4 regions of the Paracoccus sp. FO-3 genome follow, and region 4 is predicted to be linked to each of the others. Evidence: riboswitches for the same ligand, from Rfam matches in the RefSeq annotation. Region 4 holds a riboswitch; each other region holds the start of a gene.

Region 1 (4,205 bases), on a different contig from region 4:
CGCGGCTGAACACCGACCGGCTGCTGCATCATGCGATGGCCGAGGGGGTCTGCATCTCGCCCTCCAGCGTCTTCGACCCCGAGGGGCTGGACCGCCGTTCGCTGCGGCTGAACTTTACCCTGAACCCGCCCGAGCGGCTGGAAGAGGGCTGCCGCCGCCTGGCCCGCGCCATCCGCGCCGCGCTGGCCGAGACGGGCTGAACCGGGACGTCACACTGCCGCGTCTGACCGCCCGTCAGACCGGCCAGACCAGCAGGATCAGCGGCACGCCGGTCAGCACCACCAGCGCCGACAGCGGCGCCCCCAGCCGGGCGTAGTCGCCAAAGCGATAGCCGCCCGGCCCCATCACCAGCGTGTTGCACTGATGCCCGATGGGGGTCAGGAAATCGCAGCCTGCCCCCACCGCCACCGCCATCAGGAAGGCATCGGGCCGATAGCCGAGCTGGTCGGCAAAGGTCGCGGCGATGGGGGCCATGACCAGCACGGTCGCGGCATTGTTCAGGAAGGGCGTGACCGCCATGGCCGTGACCAGGATCAGCGTCACCGCGCCCCAGACCGGCAGGCCCGTCGCCGCCTGCGACAGCCACGCGCCCAGCAGGTCGGTCACGCCGGTCTTTTGCAGCGCCTCGCTGACCGGGATCAGCGCGCCCAGCATGATCAGGATCGGCCATTCGATGGCCTCATAGGCTGCCTCGGCGCTGATCGCGCCGGTCAGGATCATCAGCACGGCGGCGGCGAAGAAGGCGACGGCGACCGGCACCAGCCCCGCCGCCGTCGCCGCCATGGCGACCGCCAGGATCAGCACCGGCAGCAATTGCTTGCGCACCCCGCCCAGCCGGATATGGCGCTCGGCCAGGGGCAGCAGGCCCAGCACGCGCATCCGCTCGGGCAACAGCTCGATCGGCCCCTGCACCAGCAGCACGTCGCCCGCCGCCAGCACCGTCCGGCTGAGCCGCTGCGTCATGCGATGCCCGGCGCGCGAAATCGCGATCAGGTTCACGCCATGCTGGTCGAACAGCGCGATCCGCCCCACCGTCTGGCCGACCAGAAGCGAGGCCGGCGCGATCACCGCCTCGATCACGCCGATCTTGTCGGCCGGCAGCCCCTCTTCGGCCCCCGCATCCTGCCGGGTCAGCTCCATGCCCAGCTTGGTCACGGCGCGTTCCAGCGCATTCGGCTCGCCGCGCAACAGCAGGGTGTCGCCCATCTCGATCACGGTGTCGGGCAGCGTCACCGCGCGGCGCGCGCCGCCGCGGATCAGCCCGGTCACGGCCACCTCGCCATCGACGGCGCTGAGATACTCGCCCACCGTCATGCCGACGATGCCGGCGCCCTCGGGGACGGTGGCCTCGGTGTGATAGTCGCTGATGTTCACCGCCTCGCTCAGCGAGGCCGTCGCACGGCGGTCGCGCGGCAGCAGCCGATGGGCGAAAAGCAGGAAGACCAGCCCCACCAGCGACAGGCCGAGGCCGACCGGCGCATAGTCGAACATGGTGAAGGGCTGGCCCGTCATCTGCTCGCGCACCCGCGAGACGATGATGTTGGGCGAGGTGCCGACCAGCGTGATCAGCCCGCCCAGGAGCGAGCCGAAGGCCATCGGCATCAGATAGGCCGAGGGCGAATGCCCCGAGCGCCGCGCCATCTTCAGCGCCGCCGGCATCAGCATGGCCAGCGCGCCGATGTTCTTGACCAGCGCCGACAGGCCCGTGACCGAGCCGACCAGCACCAGAAGCTGCCAGCGCAGGGTCCGCAACCGCCCGAGCATCCGGCGCATCACCGCCTCGATCACGCCCGAGCGCGAGATGCCGGCGCTGACCACCAGCGCGCTGCCGACGATGATGACGATGTCGTCGCTGAAGCCGCGGAACGCCTCCTCCGGCTTGACCGTGCCGGCCAGCAGCGAGGCCAGCAGCGCGATCATCGCCACCACGTCGTAGCGCAGCCGCCCCCAGACGAACAGCGCCATCATCGCGCAAAGGATCAGCACGGCCAGGATCTGCGGCATGGCCATCGCTTGACCTTCCCTTCCGTCGGATACCTGACCCAATGCCGCGGCCCGGCGGGCGGTTCCGCGGCCGCGTTCCCGGACAGGTTGTCGCGGCGGCCGGGTGCCGGGTGCATTGCCGCTTGACAGCCGGCGCCCGGCTGCGGCAATGCGGGGCCGCTACGGTTCCGGCGGGCTTGCGCGCCGGATGAAAAGGGAACACCGGTGCGCCCGCCGGCCGCGATGCGGCCAGGGCAAGGCCGGGGCTGCCCCCGCAACTGTAAGCGGTGAGCGACGGTCGAACGTGCCACTGGGATCTCCTGGGAAGGCCGGCCTGAGCAGCGATCCGCGAGCCAGGAGACCTGCCGTGGCGATCACCCATTTCCGGCGCGGGGCGCGTCTGGAAAGCGGCCGTTCCGCAGAGGTGACGATCGTCGTCTTGCGGTCGGGCCTGCCAGCCTTTCCGCAGGGCATTTCTGCAAATCGCGGGCCGCGGGCCCGTGCTGGAAAGGCTTTGGAATGTTCAGAACTCCGGTTTCCCTGCTGGCCGCCACCGCCGCCCTGCTGCCGGCGGCCGCCACCGGCCAGGAAGGCTATCGCCTGGACGAGGTGGTGATCTCGGGCGGGCTGACCGCCGTGGCCGAGGGCGGCTATGCCCGCGCCCATACCGTGCTGACCGCCGCCGAGATCGAGGCCAGGGGCATCGCCACCGTGCAGGACGCGCTGCGCGCCGTGCCGGGGGTTTCGGTCTCGGCCACCGGCTCGACCTTCACCCAAGTCCGCATCCGCGGCGGCGAGGGCAACCACACGCTGATCCTGATCGACGGGATCGAGGCGACGGGCGGGGCCGACGAATACATCCTGTCCGGGCTGGAGACCGCCAATATCGAACGCATCGAGGTGCTGCGCGGGCCGCAATCGGTCTATTACGGCTCGAACGCCTCGGCGGGCGTCATCAATATCATCACCCGCAAGGGGGAACCGGGGCTGCATTACGGCGGCTCGGTCGAGCTGGGCAACGGCGCCGCCGCCTCGGCCCATGTCAGCCAGCGCGGCGCGCAGGGCGGGATCGCGCTGACCCTCTCGGCGCGGGACGACCACGGCTATGACCAGTCGGGCGACGGCGGCGAAAAGGACGGGACCAACCGCAAGACCATCGGGCTTTCGGGCGACTGGCAGATCGGCGAGGATCTGCGCCTGGGCACCACCCTGCGCCGCGCGAAGGAGAAATACGATTACGATTCCACCAGCTGGTCCGCGACCAGCGCGCAGGAATATGTGGTGGACGACCCGCACAAATACAGCGAACGCGACGAGTTCCAGGGCGGGATCTGGGCCGAATATTCCATGCTGGGCGGCCGGCTGACGCATCGGCTGGACTATCAGGACACGATCTACAAGCAAAGCTACGAGGGCGGCCCGGTCACGCGCGGCGAGACGCGCAAGCTGAAATACCGCGGCAGCTTCGGCATCGACGGCACGGTGGCCGAGGCGTCGCACCTGCTGAACGTGCTGGCCGAGCGGCAAAGGGACGAAAGCTCCTCGGCCCCGGAAAACCGGCGCGAGATGACCTCGGTCGCGCTGGAGTATCGCGGCTTTCTGGACAACGGGCTGGATGTCCAGGCCGGTGTCCGCCACGACGGCAACAAGGTGTTCGAGGACTTCACCAGCTGGAACCTGGGCCTGTCCTGGCACGTGCCGGACCGGCCCTTCCGCCTGCACGCCTCGGCCGGGACCGGGCTGGTCAACCCGTCCTATTTCGAGCTTTACGCCAATGCGGATTATGGCTCTTCGGTCTACCTGGGCAATCCGAACCTGAAGCCCGAAAGGAACCGCGGATTCGACCTGGGCGTCGAGGCGCAACTTCCCAATGGCATGGGCGTGGTCGACGTCACCTGGTTCAAGGAGGATCTGGAGGACGAGATCAAGGATTACGTGATGCGCGTCGAGAACGGCACGCAGTATATCAGCTATCGCAACCTGCCCGGCGAAAGCCCGCGCGAAGGGGTCGAGGTGACCGCCCGCATCAAGGCGACCGACACGCTGGATGTCGCGCTGAACTACACCTATCTGGACGCCAAGGAACCCAGCGGCGCGGTCGAGGTGCGCCGGCCTCGGCACGAACTGGGCCTGTCGGCGACGCTGGCCGTCCTGGAAGGGCGCGGCACCGTCACGGCCGACATCCGGCATGTCTCGGGCAATTGGGATACCCAATACTGGAC
Region 2 (4,205 bases), on a different contig from region 4:
AGCACAGGAAGTAAGAGAGCACCGTCAGCCAGCCGGTGATCTCGGGGTCTCCGATCTGCGGCCTCCAGTCGCGCGCAATGCAGGCGCGCAGGGCCGCAAGGCTGGAAAACCCGAAAAACATCAGCGAAGCCCTTTCCATGGCGCAAGGCGCCGGACGGGTCTCGGTTAACGGGCCGCTGCGGCCCAAGTCAATTCTGCGAGGATCACGACATGGACAAGTTCACCACCCTGACCGGAATCGCGGCACCCATGCCGCTGGTCAACATCGACACCGACATGATCATCCCGAAACAGTTCCTGAAGACGATCCACCGCTCGGGTCTGGGCAAGAACCTGTTCGACGAGATGCGCTATGACGCCCAGGGCAACGAGATCCCGGATTTCGTGCTGAACCAGCCGGCCTGGCGCGACAGCCAGATCATCGTCGCCGGCGACAACTTCGGCTGCGGCAGCTCGCGCGAACACGCGCCCTGGGCGCTGCTGGATTTCGGCATCCGCTGCGTGATCTCGACCAGCTTCGCCGACATCTTCTACAACAACTGCTTCAAGAACGGCATCCTGCCCATCGTCATGCCGCCAGAGGTGGTGGACGTGCTGATGGAGGACGCCAAGAAGGGCGCCAACGCCCGCATGACCGTGGATCTGGAAAACATGACCGTGACCACCTCGGACGGGCAGAGCTTCCCCTTCGAGCTGGACCCGTTCCGCCGCCACTGCCTGCTGAACGGGCTGGACGACATCGGCCTGACCATGGAAAAGGCCCCCGCCATCGACGCCTACGAGGCGCAGATGGCCCAGAGCCGGCCTTGGGTGTAAGCTCACTGGCCGGGGCGGCCCTGCTGGCCGCCCTTGGCCTGGCCGCCCAGGCCGATCCGCTGCGGATCGCGACCTTCAGCCCCGACCTGTCGCGCGACGGGCCGGGGCTTTTGTTGCGCGACCTCGGCCGCAAGGATGCGCAGATCGACGCCGTGGTGCAGGTGTTGGCGGAAACCCGGCCCGACATCCTGCTGCTGACGCATTTCGACTGGGATTACGAGAACAGCGCGCTGGACGCCTTTGCCGCCAGGCTGGCGCAGGCCGGGCTGGACTATCCGCACCGCTTCGCCGCCCGGCCGAATTCCGGCATGGCGACCGGGCTCGACCTGAACGCCGACGGGCGGCTGGGCACGGCCGACGATGCGCAGGGCTTCGGCACCTTCTCGGGACAGGGGGGCATGGCGATCCTGTCGCGCCATCCCATCGGTCCGGTCAAGGATTACGCGGATTTCCTGTGGCGCGACCTGCCCGACAACCTGATGCCGCCGCTGCCCGAGGAGGTGGCGGCCATCCGCCGCCTGTCCTCGACCGCGCATTGGGATGCGGTGGTCACGGTCGCGGGCCGGCCGCTGCACCTCTTGGCCATGTCCGCGACGCCGCCGGTCTTCGACGGGCCCGAGGATCTGAACGGGCGACGCAACCATGACGAGCTGGCGTTCTGGCTGCATCACCTGCCCGACGGCCCCTTCGTTCTGGCCGGGAACCTGAACCTCGACCCCCTGGACAGCGAAGGCCGGCCCGAGGCGCTGGCCCGGATCATGGCCCATGTCACCGACCCCCTGCCCCGCAGCGCGGGCGGCGCGGCGGCCAAGGGCGGGGTGAACGACGGCCACCGGGGCGATCCGGCGCTGGATACCGGCGACTGGCCGGACGACAAGCCGCCGGGCAACCTGCGCGTCGATTACGTCCTGCCGGCAAGGCCGCTCAAGGTGCTGGACTCGGGCGTGTTCTGGCCGGCCGAGGGACCGCTGGCCAAGGCCGCGCTGGCCGCTTCCGCGCACCGGCTGGTCTGGGTCGACCTGGACTGGCCGCCGGCACCCTGATTCGGACAAGCCCCTTCCGCCCGCCCCCCGCGCGATTCCCCGGCATCTTCTCCGTTGTCCAAATACCCATGCGACGGCGCCGCCCGCCGGCCCGTCGCCCGGCCTTCGACCCCGCCCGCAGCGGCCGCCCGATTCCGCTTGCCGCCGCCGCGGCATCGCAGGTAACATGCGCGTGTATCGGTGCCCCTTTCCGGGGCCAAAAGGGAATGCGGTGCGGTCCTCGGCGTCTCGGGGGCCAAATCCGCAGCCGCCCCCGCGACTGTAGGCGGAGAGCGGACGTCCATCGCGCCACTGGCCATCCGGCCGGGAAGGCGGGCGTCTGCCGTGACCCGCAAGCCAGGAGACCTGCCGATGCATGGAACCGCAATGTCGTCGGGTTGGACGACCAAAGGAAAGGGTCGCAGATGACCGCAAAACCCATGACCGCCGCCGGCGCCAGCCGTGCCTCGGTCCTGTTTCCCGCCATCGCCGCCTTCGCGATCGGCTTCGGGCTGATCTTCATGTCCGGGCTGGTGCAGGCCGAGACCCTGCATGACGCCGCCCATGACGTGCGTCACGCGACCGGCTTCCCCTGCCACTGACATGTTCTCGCGCATTCTGACCAGCGGGTTGATCGCTGGCGCTGCAACGGGGCTGATTGCCGCCCTGTTGCAGCTTTGGTTCGTGCAGCCCGTGCTGCTGCATGCCGAACTGTATGAATCCGGCCAACTGGCCCATTTCGGTGCCGAGGCCGTCAGCGCACACCAGGACTTGGGGCCCTTCGAATGGACCCGCAACATGCTTTCGGTCCTGTTCACCATGATGGTCTATGCCGGCTACGGGCTGATGCTGGTGGCGCTGATGGCGCTGTCCGAGGCGCAGGGCAACGCGGTCACGGCGCGGCAGGGGCTGCTTTGGGGCCTGGCCGGCTACCTGACCATGCAGCTTGCCCCCGCCTTCGGCCTGGCGCCGGAAGTGCCGGGCGTCGCCGCCGCCGATGTGCAGCTGCGCGCGATCTGGTGGCTGGGCACCGCCGCCGCCACCGGGCTGGCGCTGTGGCTGGTCGCCTTTGGCAAGGGCTGGGCGGCCTGGGGCGTGGCCATCGTGCTGATCCTGGCGCCGCATGTGATCGGCGCGCCGCAGCCCGACAGCTATGCCGGCCCGGTCCCGCCCGAGCTTTCGGCGGAATTCGCCGGGCGCGCCCTGGGTGCCGGCGCCATGGCCTGGGCGCTGCTCGGCCTGCTGGCCGGCTGGTTCTGGCAGCGCGAAAGCCAGCGCGCGCCGGTGCCGCAAGCCGCCTGATCCGGGCCGCAACCGTTTCGGCCGGGCGTGCCTGTCGCGCCCGGCCCTTTCATGAAAGCGGGGAAAAGACATGGATCGTTCGATCCCGATGCTGCTGATCGGCCTGATCTTCGGCGGCGGCATGGGCTTCGTCATCGCCGCCGCCAACGGCATCACGCTGGACGGCCACGACCACGGCGCGCATGGCCACGGCACCCAGGCCGCGGCGCATGACCACGGCGCGCCCATCGACCTGCCCGCGGGCAGCGCCACCGCCTCGGCCCGGCTGGAGCCCGACAGCACCGCCGGCTGGAACCTGTTCGTCGAGGCCGAGGGCTTCTGCTTCGCCCCCGAACATGCCGGGCTGGCCGATCGCCGCGGCGAGGGCCATGCGCATCTTTACCTGAACGGCGCCAAGATCGCCCGGCTCTACGGCCCGGCCCATCACCTCGACATGCTCGCCGCCGGCGACCGGCTGCGGGTCGAGCTGAACTCGAACGACCACCGCCCGCTGACCGTGGCGGGCCGGCCGCTCGCCGTGGAACTGACCGTGCCCGACCGCCCGGTCGGCATCCGCGCCGGGGCCGAGGGCCTGCCCGACAGCGCCATTTGCGCCACGCCCTGATGATGCGGTTCGGCCCCGAGGACCAGGCCGCGCTGGACCGCATCCTGCGCTGGCGCCGCGACGTGCGGCATTTCCGCGACGACCCGATCCCCGAGCCGCTGCTGGAGGAATTGCGCGCGGCGATGGAACTGGCGCCCTCGGTCGGCAATGCCCGGCCCTGGCGGGTGATCCGGGTCGAAAGCCCCGATCTGCGCGCCGCGATCCGCGCCGATTTCCTGCGCTGCAATGCCCGGGCCGCCGCCCGCTACCAGGGCCGGCAGCGGCAGGAATACGATGCGCTGAAGCTCGCCGGGCTGGACCGCGCGCCGGTCTGGCTGGCCGTCTTTACCGAGATCGACCCGTCCGAGGGCCACGGCCTTGGCCGCGCCACCATGCCGCAGACCCTGCGGCAATCGACGGCGATGGCGATCCATGCGCTGTGGCTCGCGGCACGGGTGCGCAACCTGGGCCTGGGCATGGTC
Region 3 (4,205 bases), on a different contig from region 4:
AAGAAGGCGCGGGCGTTGATCTTTTTCTTGCGGATGCGCTTGTCGTCCACCATCTCGGCGTATTTCTCGGTGACGGAAATCTCCGAGAAGGCCATGCCATAGACCTTTTCCACGTCATGGGGCGAGAACAGGTACATGTCCTCGTTCTTCTTGGCCAGTTCGAAGGTCACGTCCGGGATCACCACCCCGAGCGACAGCGTCTTGATGCGGATCTTCTCGTCGGCATTCTCGCGCTTGGTGTCCAGGAAGCGCAGGATGTCGGGGTGATGCGCGTTCAGGTAGACCGCCCCCGCGCCTTGCCGCGCGCCCAGCTGGTTGGCATAGGAAAAGCTGTCCTCCAGCAGTTTCATCACCGGGATGACGCCCGAGGACTGGTTCTCGATCCCCTTGATCGGCGCCCCGGCCTCGCGCAGGTTGGTCAGCATCAGGGCGACGCCGCCGCCGCGCTTGGAAAGCTGCAGCGCCGAATTGATGCCGCGGCCGATGCTTTCCATGTTGTCCTCCAGCCGCAGCAGGAAGCACGAGATCAGTTCGCCGCGCGATTTCTTGCCGGCGTTCAGGAAGGTCGGCGTCGCGGGCTGGAACCGGCCCGACAGGATTTCCTCCATGAAGCGCATGGCGAGATCCTCGTCGCCGCGCGCCAAGGCCAGCGCGACCATGACCACCCGGTCCTCGTAGCGTTCCAGATAGCGCCGCCCGTCGCGGGTCTTCAGCGTGTAGCTGGTATAATACTTGAAGGCGCCCAGGAAGGTCGGAAAGCGGAACTTGCGCGCATAGGCCGCGTCCCAGATCCGGTGCAGGAAGGCGCGCGGATACTGGTCCAGGACTTCGGCCTCGTAATAGCCTTCGTCCACCAGGTAGCCCAGCTTCTCGTCCAGCGAGTGGAAGAAGACGGTGTTCTGGTTGACATGCTGCAGGAAATACTGCCGCGCGGCCTTGCGATCCGCGTCGAAGCGGATGCGGCCCTCGCCGTCGTAAAGGTTCAGCATCGCGTTCAGCGCGTGATAGTCCAGCTCGGCCTTTACGCCATCGTCAAGCATTCCGTCCCCCAGAATTTCTCAAGCCCCGCACGGACGCGGGAAATATCCAGATCAGTCCCCGCCAGCTCGAATCGATACAGCACGGGGACGTTGCACTTGTCAGAAATCACCCGGCCGGCCAAGGCATAGGTCGCCCCGAAATTGCGGTTGCCGGCGGCGATGACGCCGCGCAGGCCGGCGCGGCGGGCGGGATCGTTCAGGAAGCGGATCACCTGCTTGGGCACCGCGCCCCGGCCGGTCCCGTCGGCATAGGTCGGGCAGATCAGCACATAGGGCGTTGCCGCCTCGGGCAGCGGATCGCACGGCGAGACCGGGATGCGCCCGGCCGCCAGCCCCAGCCGCGCCACGAAGCGCGCGGTGTTCCCCGAGGCCGAGGAATAATAGACCAGCCCGCCCATGGCGCCGGTCAGGACAGCCGGCCGATCATGTCGGGCCGGAAGCCCGCCCAATGCGCATCGCCGGCGACGACCACCGGGGCCTGGCGATAGCCCAGCGAGACGACCAGTTCCATCGCCGCGTCGTCCTCGGTCAGGTCGATCAGCTGATAGGCCAGGCCGCGCGCGTCGAGCGCCCGCGTGGTGGCGGTGCATTGCACGCAGGCGGGCTTGGAGTAAACGGTGATGGACATGGCTCGGCTCCTTCTGTTCTGTCGGCAAGAGGGGGCCGGGCCGATGGGCGTGCCACCGGACCCTGTTCCAGCCCCGCGCCCGCCGCACGGTTTCGTCCTTTCGCGCCATGGCAGGTCTTCTGACTTGCGGGTCTCGGCTTAGCCGGCCTTCCCGGAGCCTTGGCCCCAGTGGCATTCCAGCGTCGCTCGCCGCTTACAGCTGCGGGGGCAGTGCCGGCTTTTCACCGGCTTCCCTTTTCATCCCCGAGTCGGCCCCAGGGCAACCATGACCCCGGCAGTTAGCCACGGGTCACGGGCCGGGTCAATCCATATTTAGTGGATGGCCGGGCTGTGCCCGGAATATCTGGTGGGTTCCCGGATCGCGCCAAGGGCTCGATTTGCCGCCGGGCCATGGTGGTGGGCAGGCTGCGGCCACGGGCCGCCGCACCTGCGCGGCTGTTGGATTATGGCAACAGGCGCGGGGACATGGCATGGAATGACGTCGCGTCGTTTGACAAAGCGCGACAATTCGCCCTCTTGCGTGGATCGCGCGCGCGTGAACCGGGGCTCCGTTCCCGTTCCCGTTCCCGTTCCCGTTCCCGTTCCCGTTCCCGTTCCCGTTCCCGTTCCCGTTCCCGTTCCCGTTCCCGTTCCCGTTCCCGTTCCCGTTCCCGTTCCCGTTCCCGTTCCCGTTCCCGTTCCCGTTCCCGTTCCCGTTCCCGTTCCCGTTCCCGTTCCCGTTCCCGTTCCCGTTCCCGTTCCCGTTCCCGTTCCCGTTCCCGTTCCCGTTCCCGTTCCCGTTCCCGTTCCCGTTCCCGTTCCCGTTCCCGTTCCCGTTCCCGTTCCCGTTCCCGTTCCCGTTCCCGTTCCCGTTCCCGTTCCCGTTCCCGTTCCCGTTCCCGTTCCCGTTCCCGTTCCCGTTCCCGTTCCCGTTCCCGTTCCCGTTCCGGTTCCCGTTCCCGTTCCGGCGCGCCAGAGCGCAAGCCATTGATAAGTCAACACTTCATGTCGTCTCTGCCTGCCGGTGGAAGGGGATGCATCTTTGTGCCGGGATAACCCATGAACAAAACCCATCCCAAACCGCCAGCCTCGGGGTCTGCCGCGCAATTGCTGCCGACCCTGGGCCTGCTTCCGGTCCTTGCCATTTCCGCGGGGGTCGGCGGCCCCGCCCAGGCGCAGGACACCGTGACGCTGGACACGGCGGTCATCCGCCGCCAGCAGGGCAGCGAGGCCGAGACCCGCTACAAGACCACCGAAAGCGCCTCGGACAAGATCACCGCGCCGCTGCTCGACACGCCACGGACCGTCACCGTCGTGACCGCGCGCCAGATCAAAGAGCGCGGCGGAAGTCGCAGACCCGGTTGCCGCTGCTGCTCAAGGGCATCATGTCGGCGCATGATGCCGAGCGTGCGGTCGCGGCTGGGGTGGACGGGGTGATCGTCTCGAACCACGGCGGGCGGGCGCTGGACACGCTGCCGGCGACGGCCGAGGCTCTGGCGGTCGTCGCCCGCCAGGTCGCCGGGCGCATTCCGGTGCTGTGCGACGGCGGCATCCGTCGCGGCACCGATGCGCTGAAGGCCCTGGCGCTGGGGGCATCGGCGGTGCTGGTCGGGCGGCCGCAGATCCACGCCCTGGCCGTGGGCGGCGCGGCGGGAGTCGCGCATATGCTGACCATCCTGCGCGCCGAGCTGGAGGTCGCCATGGCCCTGACCGGACGCTGCGACCTGGCCGGGATCGACGAAACCGTGCTTTGGCCTAGCCCTTGAAGCTGCGCCACAGGCTCAGCGCCGCATCCGACAGGTCGCCCAGTCGGGCCAGCACATGTTCGCGCCCCAGCCCCGGCCCGTCCTCGGCCCGGTCGAGCCGGCGCAGCAGCCGCAGCACCCGGCGCTTGTGGATGCCGGTCCAAAGCTGGACCGGATCGGCGACCAGCCCGGCAAAGGTCGTCAGGACCGAGGCGAGCATGGCCAGCACCACCCCGGTCAGCAGCAGATCCACGCTGGAAAGCTCTCGCGGGAAGGCGCCATACCACATGCGGCCGGCCCAGCTTCCCAGCGCGAAATCCTCGACCGCCTGTGCCTGCGCCCGCAGATGCGCGACCGGCCCGGCCAGCGAGATCACCCCCGGCGTGGCGCGGTGGAACAGCAAGAGCCCCGAGCCCAGCACCAGGACCGAGGTGGTGATCTCGGAGACCGCATTGCGGGTCTCGGCATAGTCCGAGACGGCGCGGGCGACGCTTTGCGGCGCGGCCTGGGGCGCCAGCCCCTTTTCGGCCAGGTCGTCGATGAAATGGGCCAGATCGGCCTCGATCCTTTGCGCCACGTCGGATTTCAGGAAGATCTGCCGGCGCGACAGCCAGTCGCCGGCGCGCCGCAGCCCGATCCGGCGCAGAAGCGGCGCGGCCAGCCGCACCAGCAGGAACAGCGGCGACAGCATGACGTTCACCGGCGCACGCAGCAGGTCGAGGCCGAGCGCGTGGCGATGCAGCGCCAGCGTGCCGCGCGGGCCATAGCGGGCGCGGACGAAGCGGTGGACCTCGGTCTCGCGCCGGGTCATCG
Region 4 (4,205 bases):
GGTAGTCGGGCAACTCGCCCCGGTCGATGCGCTCCTGCCGGCGGGCGCGGGCGACCATCAGCGCATGCAGCCGCAGGCCGAAGCGGGCCTGCAATGCGGCGACGAAACCCAGCGCCTCGGGGGTCAGGACATGATCCGCGCCCGGCACGGCGCGCAGGACGACGGGCGGAAGCGGTGGGGCATTGCGGTCGAGCGGCATGGCGGCCTCCTGTGATTCACGGCGCAATGTCACAGTAGTAATGTCATGCTGCATGTGCATTATTGCTTTGAAAACAACGGGTGTTGCGGTCAGTCTTGTCACCGTGCAGCCGCAGAACTTGTAAGGTTTGTCACATGGCCCGAGGCGAGAAACTGATCATCGGCCAGCGCCTGCGCGTGCTGCGCCAGTCGCTGGGGCTGACCCAGGCGCAGATGGCGGCCGAGCTGGGCGTCTCGGCCAGCTATGTCACGCTGATCGAATCCGACCAGCGCCCGGCCTCGGCGCGCTTCCTGATGCGGCTGGCCGAGGTCTATGACATGAACATCGCCGAACTGGCACCCTCGACCGACGCGCAGCTTGCGGCGGATTTCGCCGCGGCGCTGAAGGATCCGGTTCTGGAGGCGGGCGCACCGTCCCGCGCCGAGATCGAGGCGGTGCTGCAAGCCTCGCCGCGGATCGCGGCGGCCTTCGTGCGGCTGCATGACAGCCACCGCCAGGCGCTGCTGCAGCCGCAGGCCGACGACAACCCGCTGACCGACCGCGACAAGGTCGAGGCGCTGGCCGGCACCTCGCGCCCGGTCGATGCGGTGCGCGGCTGGTTCTATGCCCGGCGCAACCATGTCGATGCGCTGGACCGTGCCGCCGAGGCGCTGGCCGAGGAACTGGCGCTGCACCGCAACGAGCCGCACATGGCGCTGACCGGCCGGCTGGCCGCGCATGGCATCGCTGTGCGCATCCTGCCAGCGCCGGTCATGGGCGAGCAGCTGCGCCGCTTCGACCCGCACCGGCGCGAGCTGATGCTGTCGGAACTGCTGGCGCAATCCAGCCGCCGCTTCCAGATCGGCGTGCTGCTGGCGCGGCTGGAGCAGGAACCGCTGATCGCCCGGTTGGTCGACGAGGCGGGACTGGCCGACCCGCCGGCCGTCGCGCTGATGCGGGTGAGCCTGGCGAATTACTTCGCGGCGGCGCTGATGATGCCCTATGCCCGCTTCCTCGCCGCCTGCGAATCGGCGCGCTACGATGTCGAGCTGCTGGGCCACCGCTTCGGCGCCAGCTTCGAGCAGACCGCGCATCGCATGTCCACGCTGCAACGCCCCGAGGCGCGGGGCATTCCGTTCTTCTTCGTGCGGGTGGACCGGGCCGGCAACATCTCGAAACGCTTCAGCGCCGGGCGGTTCCCGTTCTCGCGCTTCGGCGGCACCTGCCCGTTGTGGAACATCCATGCCGCCTTCGAGACGCCAGAGCGGGTGCAAACCCAGGTCATCCGGATGCCTGAGGGCGCCAGCTATTTCTCGATCGCGCGCACGGTGACGCGGGCCGGCGGCACCCATGGCGCGCCCGCGCAGCGGCTGGCGATCGGGCTGGGCTGCGACGTGGCCTATGCACCGCGGCTGGTCTATGCCGACGGCATCGATCTCGACCGCAGCCGGCCGGTGGACATCGGTCTGAACTGCTATCTCTGCGAGCGGCCGGATTGCTCGGCCCGCGCCCATGCCCCGATCAACCGCCGCCTGCGCGTGAACGAGCGCGAGCGCAGCCTGGCCATCTTCAGCTTCGAGGAGGGCTAGGCGCCCGCCGGCAGGCCGTGGCCGGGCGCCCATGCTGACGCTTGCCAGCGCCCGCGCCGGCAGCTAGGGAGAGCGCGTCGGTTTCCGCAAGGAATTGAAAGGGAATCCGCCGGGGTCGCAAGGCCCCGAACCGGAACTGCCCCCGCAACTGTAGGCGGCGAGCAGGATGCGAAAACGCCACTGTGGCCCCGTGCCATGGGAAGGCCGCATCCCTGCCGTGACCCGCCAGTCAGGAGACCTGCCGACGACGTTTGACCAATCCGAGCGGGTCGGCTCGGGAGGGGTTGCGACCGGCATTGGCCCGGTCTCCATCCGCTCATCCGGCCTGTTCATGATGTAGCGGAAGGAAACATCATGCTGAGGCTCACCACGGCGATCATCGCCACATCCACCCTGGCGCCGATGGCGCTGGCGGGCACCGAATACCCGCTGACCCTGACCAGCTGCGGCCACGAGGTCACTTTCGACAAGGCGCCCGAAAGCGTCGTCAGCGTCGGGCAAAGCACGACCGAGATCCTGTATATGCTGGGGCTGGCCGACAAGGTGGCGGGCACGGCGCTGTGGATCAACCCGGTCCTGCCCGAATTTGCCGAGGCGGACGCCAGGGTCGAACGGCTGGCCGACAGCGCCCCCAGCTTCGAAAGCGTGCTGGCCAAGAAGCCTGGGCTGGTGGTCACGGCCTATGAATGGATGATCGGCCCGCAGGGCGCGGTCGGCACGCGCGAGATGTTCGACGACGCGCAGATCCCCAGCTGGATCATGCCGACCGAATGCGTCGGCAAGGACAATACGCAAAGCATGGACGGCGCGCGCTCGGTCCTGTTCGACACCGCGCTGCTTTACCAGGGCATCGAGGAACTGGCGGCGATCTTCGACGTATCGGAGCGCGGGGCCGAGGTGATCGCCGACCTGAAGGCGCGCGAGGCGGCGGCGGTCGAGCGGGCGCAGGCGCTGGACCTGCCCGAGGGCGTGTCGGGCCTGTTCTGGTATTCCTCGGCCGAGATCGAGATCGACCCCTATGTCGCGGGCGCCAATGGCGTGCCGGGCTGGATGCTGTCCAAGCTGGGTGTGCAGAACGTCGTCGCCTCGCCCGAGGAATGGCCGACCGTCGGCTGGGAAACCATCGCCAAGGCCGGCCCGGCCTTCATCGTCGCGGCCGAGATGAACCGCCGCCGCTTTCCCGCCGACGACATCGCCGTCAAGCGCGATTTCCTGACCTCGGACCCGGTGACAAGCGAGATGGAGGCGGTGAAGAACGACCGCATCCTGACCATGCCGGCCAATGCGATGGACCCCTCGGTGCGCGCGATCTACGCGCTGGAATCGCTGGCGGACTCGCTGGCCGGGTTCGACCTGCAATGAGGCCGCGCGCCGCGACCCGCAGCACGGGGCGCAATCGGGGCTGGCTGTGGCTGGCCCCCGCCGTGCTGGTCGCGGCGCTGCTCTTCGGCACGGCGGTGGGCGAGACGCGCATTCCGCTGGCCACCGTCATCGAGGTGCTGGCGGTCAAGGCCGGGCTTGGCTCGGCGGCGCTCGACCCGATCGACGCCAGCGTGATCTGGCATTACCGGCTGTCGCGGGCGGTGGTCGCGGCCTGCGGCGGCGCAAGCCTGGCGCTGTCGGGGCTGATCCTGCAGGCGCTGCTGCGCAACCCCCTGGCCGAGCCCTATCTGCTGGGGATTTCGGCCGGGGCCTCGACCGGGGCGGTCACGGTCGCGGTGGCGGGGATCGGCGCAAGGCTGCTCAGCATGTCGGCGGGCGCCTTTGCCGGGGCGCTGACCGCCTTCGCGCTGGTCGCGGCGCTGGCGCGCGCCGCCGGCGGCGGGACCGGGATGCGCGGCGCCGGGGTCATCATCCTGGCGGGCATCGCCGGCTCGCAGATGTTCAACGCGCTGACCGCGCTGATCATCGCGCAATCGGCCAGCGCCGAGCAGGCGCGCGGCATCATGTTCTGGCTGCTGGGCAACCTGTCGGGCGTGCGCTGGCCGGACAGCTGGGTCGCGGTGCCGATGGCGGCGCTGGCGCTGGGGGTCGGGCTGTGGCATGCGCGCACGCTCGACGCCTTCGCCTTCGGGGCGGAAAGCGCCGCGTCGCTTGGCATCGACCTGCGGCGCACGCAGGCGCTGCTGATCGGCACGGCCTCGCTGGCGACGGCAATCATGGTCTCGATCGCCGGGGCCATCGGCTTCGTCGGGCTGGTGGTGCCGCATGCGATGCGCATCCTCGTCGGGCCGCGCCATGCCAGGCTGGTCCCGGCGACGGCGCTGGCGGGGGCGGTGTTCCTGGTGCTGTCCGACGTCGTCTCGCGCATCGTCATTCCCGGCCAGGTGCTGCCCATCGGCGTCATCACCGCGTTGGTCGGCGCGCCTGCCTTTGCCGTGGTCATGATCCGGGGCCGGCAGCGATGACGCCCATCCTGGAAGCCGTCGGCGCCAGCC

Evidence for each region. Region 4 has a riboswitch for cobalamin ahead of FE811_RS18610 (ABC transporter substrate-binding protein). Riboswitches for the same ligand answer to the same signal wherever they lie in the genome.
Region 1: another riboswitch for cobalamin. It lies ahead of FE811_RS02060 (TonB-dependent siderophore receptor); the one in region 4 lies ahead of FE811_RS18610 (ABC transporter substrate-binding protein).
Region 2: another riboswitch for cobalamin. It lies ahead of FE811_RS07545 (CbtB domain-containing protein); the one in region 4 lies ahead of FE811_RS18610 (ABC transporter substrate-binding protein).
Region 3: another riboswitch for cobalamin. It lies ahead of nrdH (glutaredoxin-like protein NrdH); the one in region 4 lies ahead of FE811_RS18610 (ABC transporter substrate-binding protein).

The regions. Positions count from the first base shown of each region.
Region 1 covers NZ_VCBQ01000005.1:3,873-8,077, reverse strand. The annotation lists gene FE811_RS02070 (PLP-dependent aminotransferase family protein) at 1-200, shown strand, start outside; gene FE811_RS02065 (SLC13 family permease) at 235-2,010, opposite strand; cobalamin riboswitch at 2,150-2,368, shown strand; gene FE811_RS02060 (TonB-dependent siderophore receptor) at 2,503-4,205, shown strand, end outside.
Region 2 covers NZ_VCBQ01000019.1:37,769-41,973, forward strand. The annotation lists gene FE811_RS07530 (hypothetical protein) at 1-121, opposite strand, end outside; gene leuD (3-isopropylmalate dehydratase small subunit) at 211-816, shown strand; gene FE811_RS07540 (endonuclease/exonuclease/phosphatase family protein) at 807-1,859, shown strand; cobalamin riboswitch at 2,021-2,227, shown strand; gene FE811_RS07545 (CbtB domain-containing protein) at 2,264-2,440, shown strand; gene FE811_RS07550 (CbtA family protein) at 2,442-3,140, shown strand; gene FE811_RS07555 (hypothetical protein) at 3,211-3,744, shown strand; gene bluB (5,6-dimethylbenzimidazole synthase) at 3,747-4,205, shown strand, end outside.
Region 3 covers NZ_VCBQ01000005.1:12,303-16,507, forward strand. The annotation lists gene nrdE (class 1b ribonucleoside-diphosphate reductase subunit alpha) at 1-1,040, opposite strand, end outside; gene nrdI (class Ib ribonucleoside-diphosphate reductase assembly flavoprotein NrdI) at 1,022-1,438, opposite strand; gene nrdH (glutaredoxin-like protein NrdH) at 1,447-1,668, opposite strand; cobalamin riboswitch at 1,760-1,951, opposite strand; gene FE811_RS28115 (alpha-hydroxy acid oxidase) at 2,682-3,413, shown strand; gene FE811_RS02110 (DUF6635 family protein) at 3,403-4,205, opposite strand, start outside.
Region 4 covers NZ_VCBQ01000075.1:6,558-10,762, reverse strand. The annotation lists gene aceB (malate synthase A) at 1-199, opposite strand, end outside; gene FE811_RS18615 (short-chain fatty acyl-CoA regulator family protein) at 334-1,767, shown strand; cobalamin riboswitch at 1,829-2,028, shown strand; gene FE811_RS18610 (ABC transporter substrate-binding protein) at 2,122-3,129, shown strand; gene FE811_RS18605 (iron ABC transporter permease) at 3,126-4,175, shown strand; gene FE811_RS18600 (ABC transporter ATP-binding protein) at 4,172-4,205, shown strand, end outside.